DNA from 3 places in the Arthrobacter sp. B3I9 genome. Region 1 is predicted to be linked to each of the others. Evidence: riboswitches for the same ligand, from Rfam matches in the RefSeq annotation. Region 1 holds a riboswitch; each other region holds the start of a gene.
The links. A riboswitch is a leader RNA that binds a small molecule or an ion and turns the genes downstream of it on or off. The one in region 1 is predicted to bind thiamine pyrophosphate.
Positions count from the first base shown of each region.

Region 1 (3,748 bases):
CAAGGACCCGGTCGGCCACAAGGGCGCACGCCTGACCAGCCAGATCTCACTGCCCGGCCGCTACCTGGTGTACGTGCCCGGCGGTTCCATGACCGGAATCTCCCGCAAGCTGCCCGACGTCGAACGGAACCGGCTCAAGCGCATCCTCAAGGACCGCCTGCCGGAGGACGCCGGCGTGATCGTCCGCACCGCGGCCGAGGGGGCGTCCGAAGAAGAGCTGACCCACGACATCAACCGGCTCCGTGCGCAGTGGGAAGGCATCGAGAGCCAGTCGACGTCGACCAAGATCCTCGCTCCCGAGCTGCTTTACGGCGAACCTGACCTGACCATCAAGGTGGTCCGCGATGTCTTCAACGAGGACTTTTCCAAGCTGATCGTCTCCGGCGAGGAAGCCTGGGACACCATCGAGGCCTACGTCACCTACGTGGCCCCGGACCTGGTGGGCCGGCTGGAAAAGTGGACAAAGGACACGGACATCTTCGCCGCCTGGCGCATCGACGAGCAGATCCACAAGGCGCTGGACCGCAAGGTCTTCCTGCCCTCCGGCGGCTCCCTGGTGATCGACCGCACCGAGGCCATGACCGTGGTGGACGTCAACACCGGCAAATTCACTGGCAGCGGCGGCAACCTCGAGGAAACCGTCACCAAGAACAACCTGGAAGCGGCCGAGGAAGTCGTCCGGCAGCTCCGGCTCCGCGACATCGGCGGCATCATCGTCATCGACTTCATCGACATGGTGCTGGAATCCAACCGCGACCTCGTGCTGCGCCGCATGGTGGAATGCCTCGGCCGCGACCGGACCAAGCACCAGGTGGCCGAAGTGACCTCGCTGGGGCTCGTGCAGATGACGCGCAAGCGGATGGGTACCGGGCTTCTCGAAGTCTTCGGCGAGCAGTGCGAAGTCTGTGCCGGCCGCGGCATTGTCACGCACGACGAGCCGGTGGAACACCGCCGCGCCAACGTGGTCGCTGCCGAGCACTACGTGCCCCGCACCGAGACCCAGCCGCCTGTCCGGACCGAGCGCAAGGGCCGCCGCCGCGGCAAGGGCGGCCAGGGCGGACCGGAGATAGCGCCGTCCGCACCGGCGGCTTTCCACCCGGAGCCCACGGAGGCCGAGCGTCACGCGAAGGCGGAAGCGACCCGTGCAGCCCTCGCCAACATTGCGGCGGCAGCCCACGCGGCCCACCTGCACGAGGGGGAAGCTGCTTCGCACGAGGCTGAGGCCAGGAAGGCAGAGACCCGCCAGTCCGCCGCCGAGTCCGCCCGGCAGCTGGCCGCAGCGGAAGAAGCAGCCGGACGTCCCGCTGCAGTGCTCACCTTTGGCGGCGAGCAGGTGGTGTTGCCGTACGTGGAGCATGCCGATGAGTCGGCGGCACCTGCGCTCACCCTTGACCTGCTGACCGAGGCTTTCGCCCACCTGGGCGACAGCGAGGAAAGCAAGCCTGCAGCCGAGCAGGTGCCGGCAACGGAGGCACCGGCCCAGGCGCCGGCGCGCGAGCAGGCACCGGCCCCGGCTCAGGCCCAGGCACCGGCACGGGCAGACGCCGAGTCCGGAACCTCACGCGGGCGGCGTGTCCGCCGGAACCGGAGCGCCAGCCGCGCCCAGGGTGCCGCCAACGAGACATCCGTTGAACAGCGCCAGGCTGCCCCGTCCGGGGCAGCAGCCGGGTCCCTGCACGAGGCCAAGGTTCCCGCAACGTCCCCGGACACGGCGGCGGTCAAGCCGGCCCCGGCGAACGAGCCGATCATTCTCGGCGTCGGCGTGCCGGCGTCGGAGCTGTAGCCCGCAGCTATAAGGGGAAGTTATCGCCCGGGAGACCGGTGGAACAACTGAGCGTGGCCGCGGGTGCGGTCCGGACACGGCGTCGTAATCGGCCGAAGTCCGGGCCGCACCCGCTGTTTGTTAAGTGGGGCGGTTAGGCTGGAGGACTGACACGGGGTGCCGCGCATCGAGCCGGCTGAGATCCAGACCCGTTGAACCTGTCCGGTTAGCACCGGCGAAGGGATGTCTATCGTGGCAACAGCTGTCTTTCCATCCGCATTTCTGCCGTCCCGGAATGCCGCCGTCCCGAATCCTGCCGTCCCGAACCCGGCCGGGCCCGCGATCCCGCGGGTACTGGCTATCGCCGGTTCGGATCCCTCCGGCGGCGCGGGGATCCAGGCCGACCTGAAAAGCATCGCGGCGCACGGCGGCTACGGCATGGCGGCGATCACCGCCCTCACCGCGCAGAACACGCGGGGTGTCACGGCGGTCCATATTCCGCCTGCCGACTTCCTGGCCGCCCAGCTGGACGCCGTGAGCGCGGACATCAGCATCGACGCCGTCAAGATCGGCATGCTGGGTGACGCGGCCGTGATCGACGCCGTCCGCCGGTGGCTGGAACAGGCCCGCCCCGGCGTCGTCGTCCTGGACCCGGTGATGGTGGCCACCAGCGGTGACCGGCTGCTGGCCGAAGCTGCAGAGACCGCCCTGCATACCCTGCTGCCCCTCGCGGACCTCATCACGCCCAACCTTGCCGAGCTGGCCCTGCTGCTCCGGGAACCCGTCGCGGCCGACTGGTCCGAGGCCCTGGACCAGGGCAAACGCCTCGCCGCCCTGAGCGGGACCACCGTTCTGGTGAAGGGCGGGCACCTCGACAGCGCTGGCGGGAACAACCCTGACGACGGCGAACCCGGACACGACGACGGCGGCTGCCCGGATGCCCTTGTCAACACCGGGGGACTGCTGGGCCGGGAAACCGTCGTGGTGCCGGGCAGGCGGGTGCCCACCAGCAACAGCCACGGGACCGGATGCTCGCTCTCCTCCGCGCTGGCGACGGTGCAGGCACGGGTGGGGGACTGGGAAGCGGCGCTGCGTGAGGTGAAGCCCTGGCTTGAAGGGGCGCTGCGCAGCTCGAACCGCCTGGACGTCGGCACCGGCAACGGTCCCGTCCACCACTTCCACCACGTCCAGCACCTGACCGCAAGCCACGGCCAGGACGGTACCCAGATGGCCGAGGGGGAGTTTGTCAGCGCCCTCTGGGCCGGCGCGGCGGAGTACCTCGAGGAGATCTATGGCCTGGGCTTCATCCAGGGCCTCGCCGACGGCACTTTGCCGGAGAAGGATTTCGCCTACTATCTGGCCCAGGACGCCCTCTACCTCAACGGCTACTCGCGGGTGCTGGCCCGCGCGGCAGCCCTCGCACCGTCCGAGGCTGAACAGCTTCTTCTGGGCACGCTCCGCACAGCAGTGCCTGGAGGTTGAATCCGAGCTGCACCGGAGCTGGCTCAGCACCCGGCCCGGCGATATGGCCCTGGGACCGGTGACAAAGTCCTACGTCGACCACCTGCTGGCCGCCTCGGTGTCCGGCAGCTACGGGGTGCTGGTCGCCGCCGCCCTGCCGTGCTTCTGGCTCTACGCCGAGGTCGGAGCGGCCCTTTACGCGCAGTTCCTGGCCGCCGGAGCCGCGGAAGATCACCCCTACGCGGACTGGCTGCGGACCTACGCTGACGAGGGCTTCGCCGCCGCCACCCGGCAGGCTATCGAGATCGCGGATCTGGCAGCACGCCGCGCCTCGGCCGGCGAACGTGGCGCCATGGCTTTGTCCTTCCGGCAGTCCGCACGCTACGAAGTCGATTTCTTCGACGCGCCGAGGCTCCACGCCTGAGCCGCGAGGCGCCGGCCAGCCTGTACGATAGTGGGGCACGGTTCCGGAAGTCGTTGCAGAAGGAATGCGCTGTCCTGGCTAAGAGAAGTCATGGCGGAGTG
Region 1 is NZ_JAUSYO010000001.1:1,945,772-1,949,519, forward strand. Features, by position in the region: gene QFZ65_RS09125 (Rne/Rng family ribonuclease) at 1-1,783, shown strand, start outside; TPP riboswitch at 1,926-2,023, shown strand; partial or broken gene QFZ65_RS09130 (bifunctional hydroxymethylpyrimidine kinase/phosphomethylpyrimidine kinase) at 2,006-3,647, shown strand.

Region 2 (3,748 bases), 1.4 Mb from region 1:
CAGCGCGAAGGTCAGGGCCGAGCGCAGGGTGGTGGGGACGTCGTCGTCGTGGCCTTTGGGGGGCTTGTTGCCGGTTGACTTCTCCCAGACGGTGTCGACCAGCTTGGTGCCCGCGAACCCGGCGAGCAGGCTGATGCCGGTGCCGAGCAGCTTGATGAAGATGTTCATTCGTCGTACTCCTTCAGGAATGGGACAAGGCTTCTCCTAGCCTAGCGTCCCTGTCCCGGACGGAATGGCCGTCCGCCGCGGCGCCGCCGAGCAGCTGCAGTCCGGCGGCCGGCCTCAGGCCGATTGGGTGTCTCGCCGGAGAAGGACCGCCGTGATGTCGTCGAGCAGGACGCGCTTTCCCCGCCGGTCGCAAAGTTCCCTGACGGCCGCGGCCGGATCGACGTCCCCCCGGAGGTCAGCGATCGCGGCGGCGAGCCGGCCCAGATCGCCGCCGTGCAGGTCCAGGAGACCGTCCGTCGGAACCAGGATGGCGTCCCCGGGGTCCAGCGTAAAGGTCTGCGTGTCCCAATTCGGGCCGGGGACCAGTCCCAGAGGCGGACCGGTGGGGGAGAGGCGCTCGATGGTGTTGTCGGCACGCAGGATATAGCTCAGTCCCTGGCCGGCATCCGCGTAGCGGCCCACACCGGTCACCGGGTCGATTGCCGCGTGGAAGACCGTGGCGTAGGACCCAAGCCGTGCCAGCGTCTCATCGAGGTTTTCCGCTACATCCTCAAAGATGCGGGACGGGTCGGCATGCCAGCCGGTGCGCGCGAAGGCGGCCCCGACCGTTCCGGCGACAAGTCCCGGCCCAATGCCCTTGCCCATGGCGTCGCCGACGGTGACCCGGAATAGCCCGGACGGCGTGGTGCCGAGGTCGTAGAAGTCTCCGCTGAGCCCGAATGCCGGGTAGAAGCAGGTGCCCAGCGAGTACCCTGCAGGAGCAAGGGGGGTGGCTGGCAGCAGGGCGCGTTGGACGCGGGCGCCGTTGTCGATGTCCCATGAGAGGTTCATCTCCCGCTGGATGATCGCGGTCAGGTCCTCGAGAATCTTTTGCTGTTCTGCACTGAACGTCCTGGGCGACTGGTCGATGATGCAGAACACTCCGACATGGGTTCCGCCAGGCCCGGTAAGGGGGCAACCAGCGTAGAACTGGATGTGGGGATAGCCCGTCACGAACGGACTCTGCTTGAAACGTTCGTCGGTAAGGGCGTTTTCGACGATCATCGTTTTCGGGGACTTAATCGTCTCCGTGCAGAAGGTTCCGGGACGTTCCGACTCGCGGGAGAGGGGACCAACGAACGATTTCAGGTACTGCCGGTTCTCGCCGAGAAGGCAAATACTGGCCCCGCTGACGCCAAAGAGCCCTTGGGCCAGCCGCGTGATCCGGTCAAAGCGTTCCTCTGGAGGGGTGTCCAAAAGGCGCGTTCTGGACACGTCTTCCAACCGTGCCCACTCCGGGGCTTCAACCCCATCGAATTGAGGTTGAGTTCGGTCGCCCGTGGTCGTCATAAGTCCTTCGCATCTGAACGGTCAGGCCGTCTTTGGGTCACACAGTGTCATTCAGCGCTCGACCATACCCACACTCAAATAACAAAGGCCGGCGCCGACCAGCAGTACGCCGGTCAGGGCTACCCTACCGCCGATCGGGGCCCCGCCGGCGCACCACTCCGCTCTGTGACCAGGGCGGCTTTGAACAAGCGTCCAACCCCCCCCCGGCGCCCCGGGCGTTGGAACGGCCACCCGCAGGCAACCCGGCCGTCCGGGTGTAAACTGACAGCGCCCATAAGGGTGATCTTAAATACGACAGGGGAGCGCCGCCGTCGGCCAACTGGAGGAATCCAGGGACCATCGGTGGGCGCTGAGAGTGCGGACAGCCGCAGACCCTCGAACCTGATCCGGTTAGTACCGGCGCAAGGGAGTCGAGCTTCTCAGAGTGCCCGGCGGAGCGGCGGAAGCCGCGACCGGCCGAGTACCCTCCCCTCCTGTTCCTCAGGAGGACGACATGACTGGCATTTCTACCCATCAAGGCATCACCCGGCGCAACTACAACTGGCGCGTCGTGGACATTGTGGTGGCCGCACTGATCGCCGTGGCCGGCGGCGTCATCTTCTGGGCCTGGTCCCAGGGCGCAAACCTGATTTCGGCTCCGGTCAACGCGCTGTACCCGCCGCTGACCGGCCTCTATGCGGGCGGCTGGATGATCCCCGCCGTCCTGGGCATGCTCATTGTCCGCAAGCCGGGGGCCGCCCTCTTCTGCGAGGCCGTTGCCGCAACCGGTGAGCTGATCATGGGATCCCAGTACGGAACGACCGTGCTGATCTCGGGCGTCCTGCAGGGACTCGGCGCGGAACTGGTGTTTGCCGCCCTGGTCTACAGGAAGTTCAATCTGCCCGCGTCCCTGCTGGCCGGTGCCGGTGCCGGGCTCTTCTGCGGACTCAACGATTCCTTCCTGCCCTGGGGCTGGAACATCGCCTATGCCGGCGGGGACAAGCTTGCCTACATCATCTTCACGGCCATCTCCGGTGCGGTCATCGCCGGCGGGCTTTCCTGGCTCGCCACCCGCGGCCTGGCGAAGACCGGGGTGCTGAGCTCGTTCGCCTCCCGCAAGGCCGCCACGGAGCCCGTGTTCTCCTGAAGACGGCAATGCTCCTGACGGGACCAGTGAGGACGGCTCGCGGATTATGACCTTCACCAGCCACGTCCGGCCGGCCCGGGTCGCCGCCCGGGGCTGGGGCTGGCGGCACGCGGGCCGGTCCCGGCCTGCTGTTAACGCCCTGGACCTCGACATCAACCCCGGGGAACGCGTGCTGCTGCTGGGGCCCTCGGGCTCGGGCAAGTCGACGCTGCTCCACGCCCTCGCGGGGGTCCTCGGCGACAATTCCGGCGGGGCCGCCGGTGACACTTCCGCGGGGGCCGCCGGGGCCGCCGTGGACGATGCGGACGAAACCGGCATCCTGCACATCGACGGTGCCGCGCCCCGGGCGCAGCGGGGCCGGTCCGGGCTGGTGCAGCAGGACCCCGAGACCCAGGTGGTGCTTTCCAGGCTCGGCGATGACGTCGCGTTCGGCGCGGAAAACCTGTCGGTGCCCCCGGCGGAGATCTGGCCCCGGGTCCGGGAAGCGCTCGACGACGTCGGGCTCGGCGGGCTGCCGCTGGACCATCCGACGTCGGCCCTGTCCGGCGGCCAGAAGCAGCGCCTGGCCTTGGCCGGGATCCTGGCAATGCGGCCAGGTCTTATCCTGCTGGACGAACCCACTGCCAACCTCGACCCCGCGGGTGTCCTGGAAGTCCGGGACGCGGTGGGCCGCTGCCTGGAGAAGACTGGAGCCACGCTTGTGGTGGTGGAGCACCGGGTGGCGGTGTGGAAGGACACAGTGGACCGGATAGTGGTCCTCCAGCCCGGCTCCGCGACCGAACCCGCCGTACTGATTGACGGTCCGCCCGACCGGGTGCTCGCGCAGGCCCGGGACATGCTCACCGCAGCGGGCGTCTGGGTCCCGGGCTACGTGCCGCAGACCCGCGCACGGCCGGCCAGGGCCGTTCACGGCTCGCTTGGTTCGCCCGCGCTGGGTACGCCGGCGGTTGGTTCGACCGCGCTGGGTACGCCGGCGCTGGGTACGCCCGCGGAGCACGAGCCCGGGACGCTGTTGATGGCTGCCGAGAACCTGGCCGTCTCCCGCGAACACGCCCGCCGCTCCGGTCTGCGCGGGGGATTCCGGGCCATCCCCCCGCTGCCCGTGCAGTCCGGCCTGACCGCCCA
Region 2 is NZ_JAUSYO010000001.1:559,303-563,050, forward strand. Features, by position in the region: gene QFZ65_RS02705 (DUF4235 domain-containing protein) at 1-168, opposite strand, end outside; gene QFZ65_RS02710 (GAF domain-containing SpoIIE family protein phosphatase) at 283-1,404, opposite strand; TPP riboswitch at 1,784-1,923, shown strand; gene QFZ65_RS02715 (ECF transporter S component) at 1,991-2,623, shown strand; gene QFZ65_RS02720 (ABC transporter ATP-binding protein) at 2,670-3,748, shown strand, end outside.
Region 2: another riboswitch for thiamine pyrophosphate. It lies ahead of QFZ65_RS02715 (ECF transporter S component); the one in region 1 lies ahead of QFZ65_RS09130 (bifunctional hydroxymethylpyrimidine kinase/phosphomethylpyrimidine kinase).

Region 3 (3,748 bases), 470 kb from region 1:
TGCACGCCGTCGACGACGAACGGGTCATCGGTTCCGGTGGACGCACCCGGAGCTGCGGTGAGTGTTGTTTCTTCCATGCTTTTCAGCCTCCCTGTACTGCCGTAACCAGCTCGATGTCGTCCCCGTCGGCGAGCGCCGTGCCGTGCCACTGGCTGCGGGGCACCACCCCTGCGTTGCGGGCGACGGCGATGCCCAGCCTTCCGCCGTCCGCGGACTGCCCGTTCGGGGCCAGCGTCCGCCCGGTGACCTGGGTGACCAGGGTGCTGACGGAGGCGCCGTCGGGGACTGTGTGCTCCACGCCGTTGAGTTTGATGTTCATGGTGTGTCCTTTCTAGTGTCTGTGTGGGCCCCGGGCTGCTGCGGGTTTGGGTTCTGGGCGGAGAACCTGTCCGGCCGGAAACGGCTCCAGCGGGCGTCCGCCCGGCCGTCCAGCAGCTGCCGGCAGATCCGCGCGGCCACGGGCGTCAGCAGGATCCCGTGCCGGAAGAAGCCGGTGGCGATGGTGAGTCCCGCAACGTCGCCCGCGCCGCCCGAGGCCCGGTCCGGAACGCGGCCCAGCAAGGGGGCGTTGTCCGGGGTGGCGGGCCGCGACCGGGCGGTGGCTTCCAGCAGTTCCAGCTCCGCGACGGCAGGCAGCAGTTGCTGCGCATCGCGCAGCAACTGATAGACGCCGCCGGCAGAGACTGCACCCGGGCCGGTCGCGGTCCGCTCCCCCGGGCCGTCTTCGCGCTGGGTGGCCCCGATCACCACCGTGCCGTCCTGCCGCGGCACAATGTACACCGGCACCCCGCGGACCAGCCCGCGCACGGTGGAGCCCAGCAGCGGCCGCAGCCGGACCGGCACCCGGAGCCGAAGGATGTCGCCGTGGACCGGGCGCAGCGGCAGCCGCAGCCCGGGCGGGAGCCCGCCCAGCCCGGCAGCACCCAGGCCGTTGGCCACGATCGTCTCCCCGGCGAGGAGCTCACCTCCGCCGGCCAGGCGAACGCCGCCGACCCGTCCGTCCTGCCAGAGCAGCCCTGTGGCGCGGCGCCGCAGGGCGTGGCTTCCGCCGTCGGCAGCCAGCAGCGCCGCGATCCGGGCCAGCAGGAGGCGGGGGTCCACCTGGTGGTCGGCGGGAATGTCGAAAGCACAGGAGATGCCAGGGCTCAGCAGGGGTTCGCGGGCGCGGGCTTCACGCACCGTCAGCGGCTCCACCGTGAGGCCACAGGCCCGCTGTACGGTCCGGAGGTCCGCTAGCGCCTGCCGGTCAGCCGCGTCGGCGCCGACCGCGAGGGTCGGCGTCGTGAGGTAACCGGTTCCGGGATCCCCGGCTTCCCCGGCCACGGGCTGGAGCTGCGTGGTGGGCTGGAGCTGCGCGGCGAAGCCGGGCCAGAGCCGGGAGGACTCGAGCATCAGCTCCAGCAGGCCCTCCTCCTGGTAGTGGAGTTCACTCACCGGGGCAAGCATGCCGGCCGCGGCCCAGCTGGCCCCGGTGCCGGGGGCGTCGTCGATCAGGGCCACTGTGCGGCCCGAGCGGCGCAGCTCCCAGGCGATGCCGTGCCCGACCAAGCCTCCGCCGATCACGGCAACGTCGTAATACTGCCCCATTTGCGCGTCTTCAGCGGCGGCGCTGGCATCTTTCAGTCCGGCTGTAGTGCCGATGACGGAATCCTTCCCTACGCCGGTACTAACCGGATCAGGTCAAGCGGTCGGCTCTGATGCCCTCTCAGCCCTGGGGCGCCGGGCGCCAATGGCGCACGGTGCAGCAACGGGCTCCCGCGGTATGGGCCCAGTCTAGAGGAACTAGGCTTGTGGCATGAGCCGGAACGACGTCCACACCACCGCCCGCCTGTATCTGTGCACCGATGCCCGCAAGGACCGCGGCGACTTCGAGGCCTTCATCAATGCCGCTTTCGCCGGCGGCGTCGACATCATCCAGCTGCGGGACAAGTCCTTGGAGGCCGCCGAGGAACTTGAGCTGCTCGAGGTCCTGCACCAGGCCGCGCACCGGCACGGCCGGCTCTGGGCGGTCAACGACCGGGCGGACCTGGCCGCCCTGTCCGGCGCGCCGGTGTTCCACATCGGACAAAAGGACATCACGCTGCCCGCCGCGAGGGGCTTCCTCGGCAAGGAGGCCGTCATCGGTCTCTCCACCCATAGCCCCGAACAGGTCGACGCCGCCATCGCCGCTTCCCCGGGCCGCAGCGGGCTGGACTACTTCTGCGTCGGACCCCTCTGGGCCACGCCCACCAAGCCGGGGCGCGCCGCCGTCGGGCTGGAGCTGGTCCGGTACGCCGCGGACGCGATCCGCCGCGCGGAGGAGGCCAGCATCGGCAAGGTGGACGGCGTGGTGCCCTGGTTCGCCATCGGCGGCATCGACCTGGGAAACGTGGAGCAGGTGGTGCAGGCAGGTGCCCGCCGCATCGTGGTGGTCCGCGCCATCACCGAGGCCGATGATCCCGAGGCCGCCGCCCGTGCCCTGCTCGCGGCCCTCGACGCCGCGGACGTCTAAAACCCGCGGACGTCTGACGCCGACCGGCGGACGCCGGCGGATGCAGGCAGGCCGCAGGCCGGCCTCTGGCGGGGCCGTTACCCGGCCAGCCCCAGCTGCGTCATCCGGAGTGAGTGACTGGCCGCGAGCTGGGCCGTCAGTTCCCTGACCAGCTCACGGAACGGCTCCCCGTCCAGTCCGGCCAGTCCGCTGAGGAACGCGTGCTCAAAGCTGACCCGCCGGGCCTGCGCCAGGACCTCCCCCAGCAGCCGCCTCGCCCACAGGGCAAGCCGCGAAGCCAGCCTGGGGTCATCCGCAAGGGCCGCCGTCAGCCGGTCCCGCAGCAGGGACGTGACCTCCTTGTCGGCCTGGATCCGTTCAGCCAGCTCCCGGGTCGGCGTGTCGACGTAGCCGGCGACGGCGCGGTAGAAGTCGGCGGAGACCGTGTCGATCACGTACGCCTTCATGAGCGCCTCAAACCAGTCGGCCGGACGGGTGCGCTGATGGAAGTGGTCCACGGAAGGCTGGAAGGGCAGCATGGCCACCTCCGGATCCCTGCCCATGTCATCCAGCCGTGCGCTGACCTGTTCGTAATGCTGGAATTCGATCACGGCGATCCTGCCCAGCACGGCGCGCTCATGCAGGGTGGGCGCGTAGCGGGCGTCGGAAGAGAGGCGTTCGAAGGCGGAGAGCTCGCCATAGGCCAGCACGCCCAGCAGATCCCCCACAAAGCTGTTGTAGCGGGCAGGATCAGCCGGTGATGTGCTCATGATCCAAGACTAATAGCGCATTTCGGGCTAACCTGATTTTCGTGTCCCATCATCGCCTGACCCCCAGCATCCACCGGCAGGAGAACCAGCTCGCCCTGGCGCTCACCGCGCTGCGCACCACGCTGGAGCTGCCCGGGCCGTTCCCCGAGGACGTGCTCCGGGAAGCGAAGGAGGCCGTGGACGCGCATGAGCTGCCGGAGCTTGATTTCACCCACATCGAGTTCGTGACCATCGATCCGGAGTCCTCCACGGACCTGGACCAGGCCCTCCACATCGCGCGCGCCGGTGCCGGCTACAAAGTGCATTACGCCATCGCGGACGTCCCCTCTTTTGTAGCCCCCGGCGGGGCCCTCGACGCCGAAACCCGCCGCCGCGGCCAGACCTTCTACACCCCGAACGGCCGGATCCCGCTGCATCCCGAGGTCATTAGCGAGGAAGCCGGCAGCCTGCTCGCCGGTCAGCTGTGCGCGGCCTTCGTCTGGGAATTCGAGCTCGACGCGGACGCGGA
Region 3 is NZ_JAUSYO010000001.1:1,473,989-1,477,736, reverse strand. Features, by position in the region: gene QFZ65_RS07040 (thiazole synthase) at 1-77, opposite strand, end outside; gene thiS (sulfur carrier protein ThiS) at 83-319, opposite strand; gene thiO (glycine oxidase ThiO) at 316-1,587, opposite strand; TPP riboswitch at 1,636-1,769, opposite strand; gene thiE (thiamine phosphate synthase) at 1,796-2,491, shown strand; gene QFZ65_RS07020 (ferritin-like fold-containing protein) at 2,569-3,240, opposite strand; gene QFZ65_RS07015 (RNB domain-containing ribonuclease) at 3,282-3,748, shown strand, end outside.
Region 3: another riboswitch for thiamine pyrophosphate. It lies ahead of thiO (glycine oxidase ThiO); the one in region 1 lies ahead of QFZ65_RS09130 (bifunctional hydroxymethylpyrimidine kinase/phosphomethylpyrimidine kinase).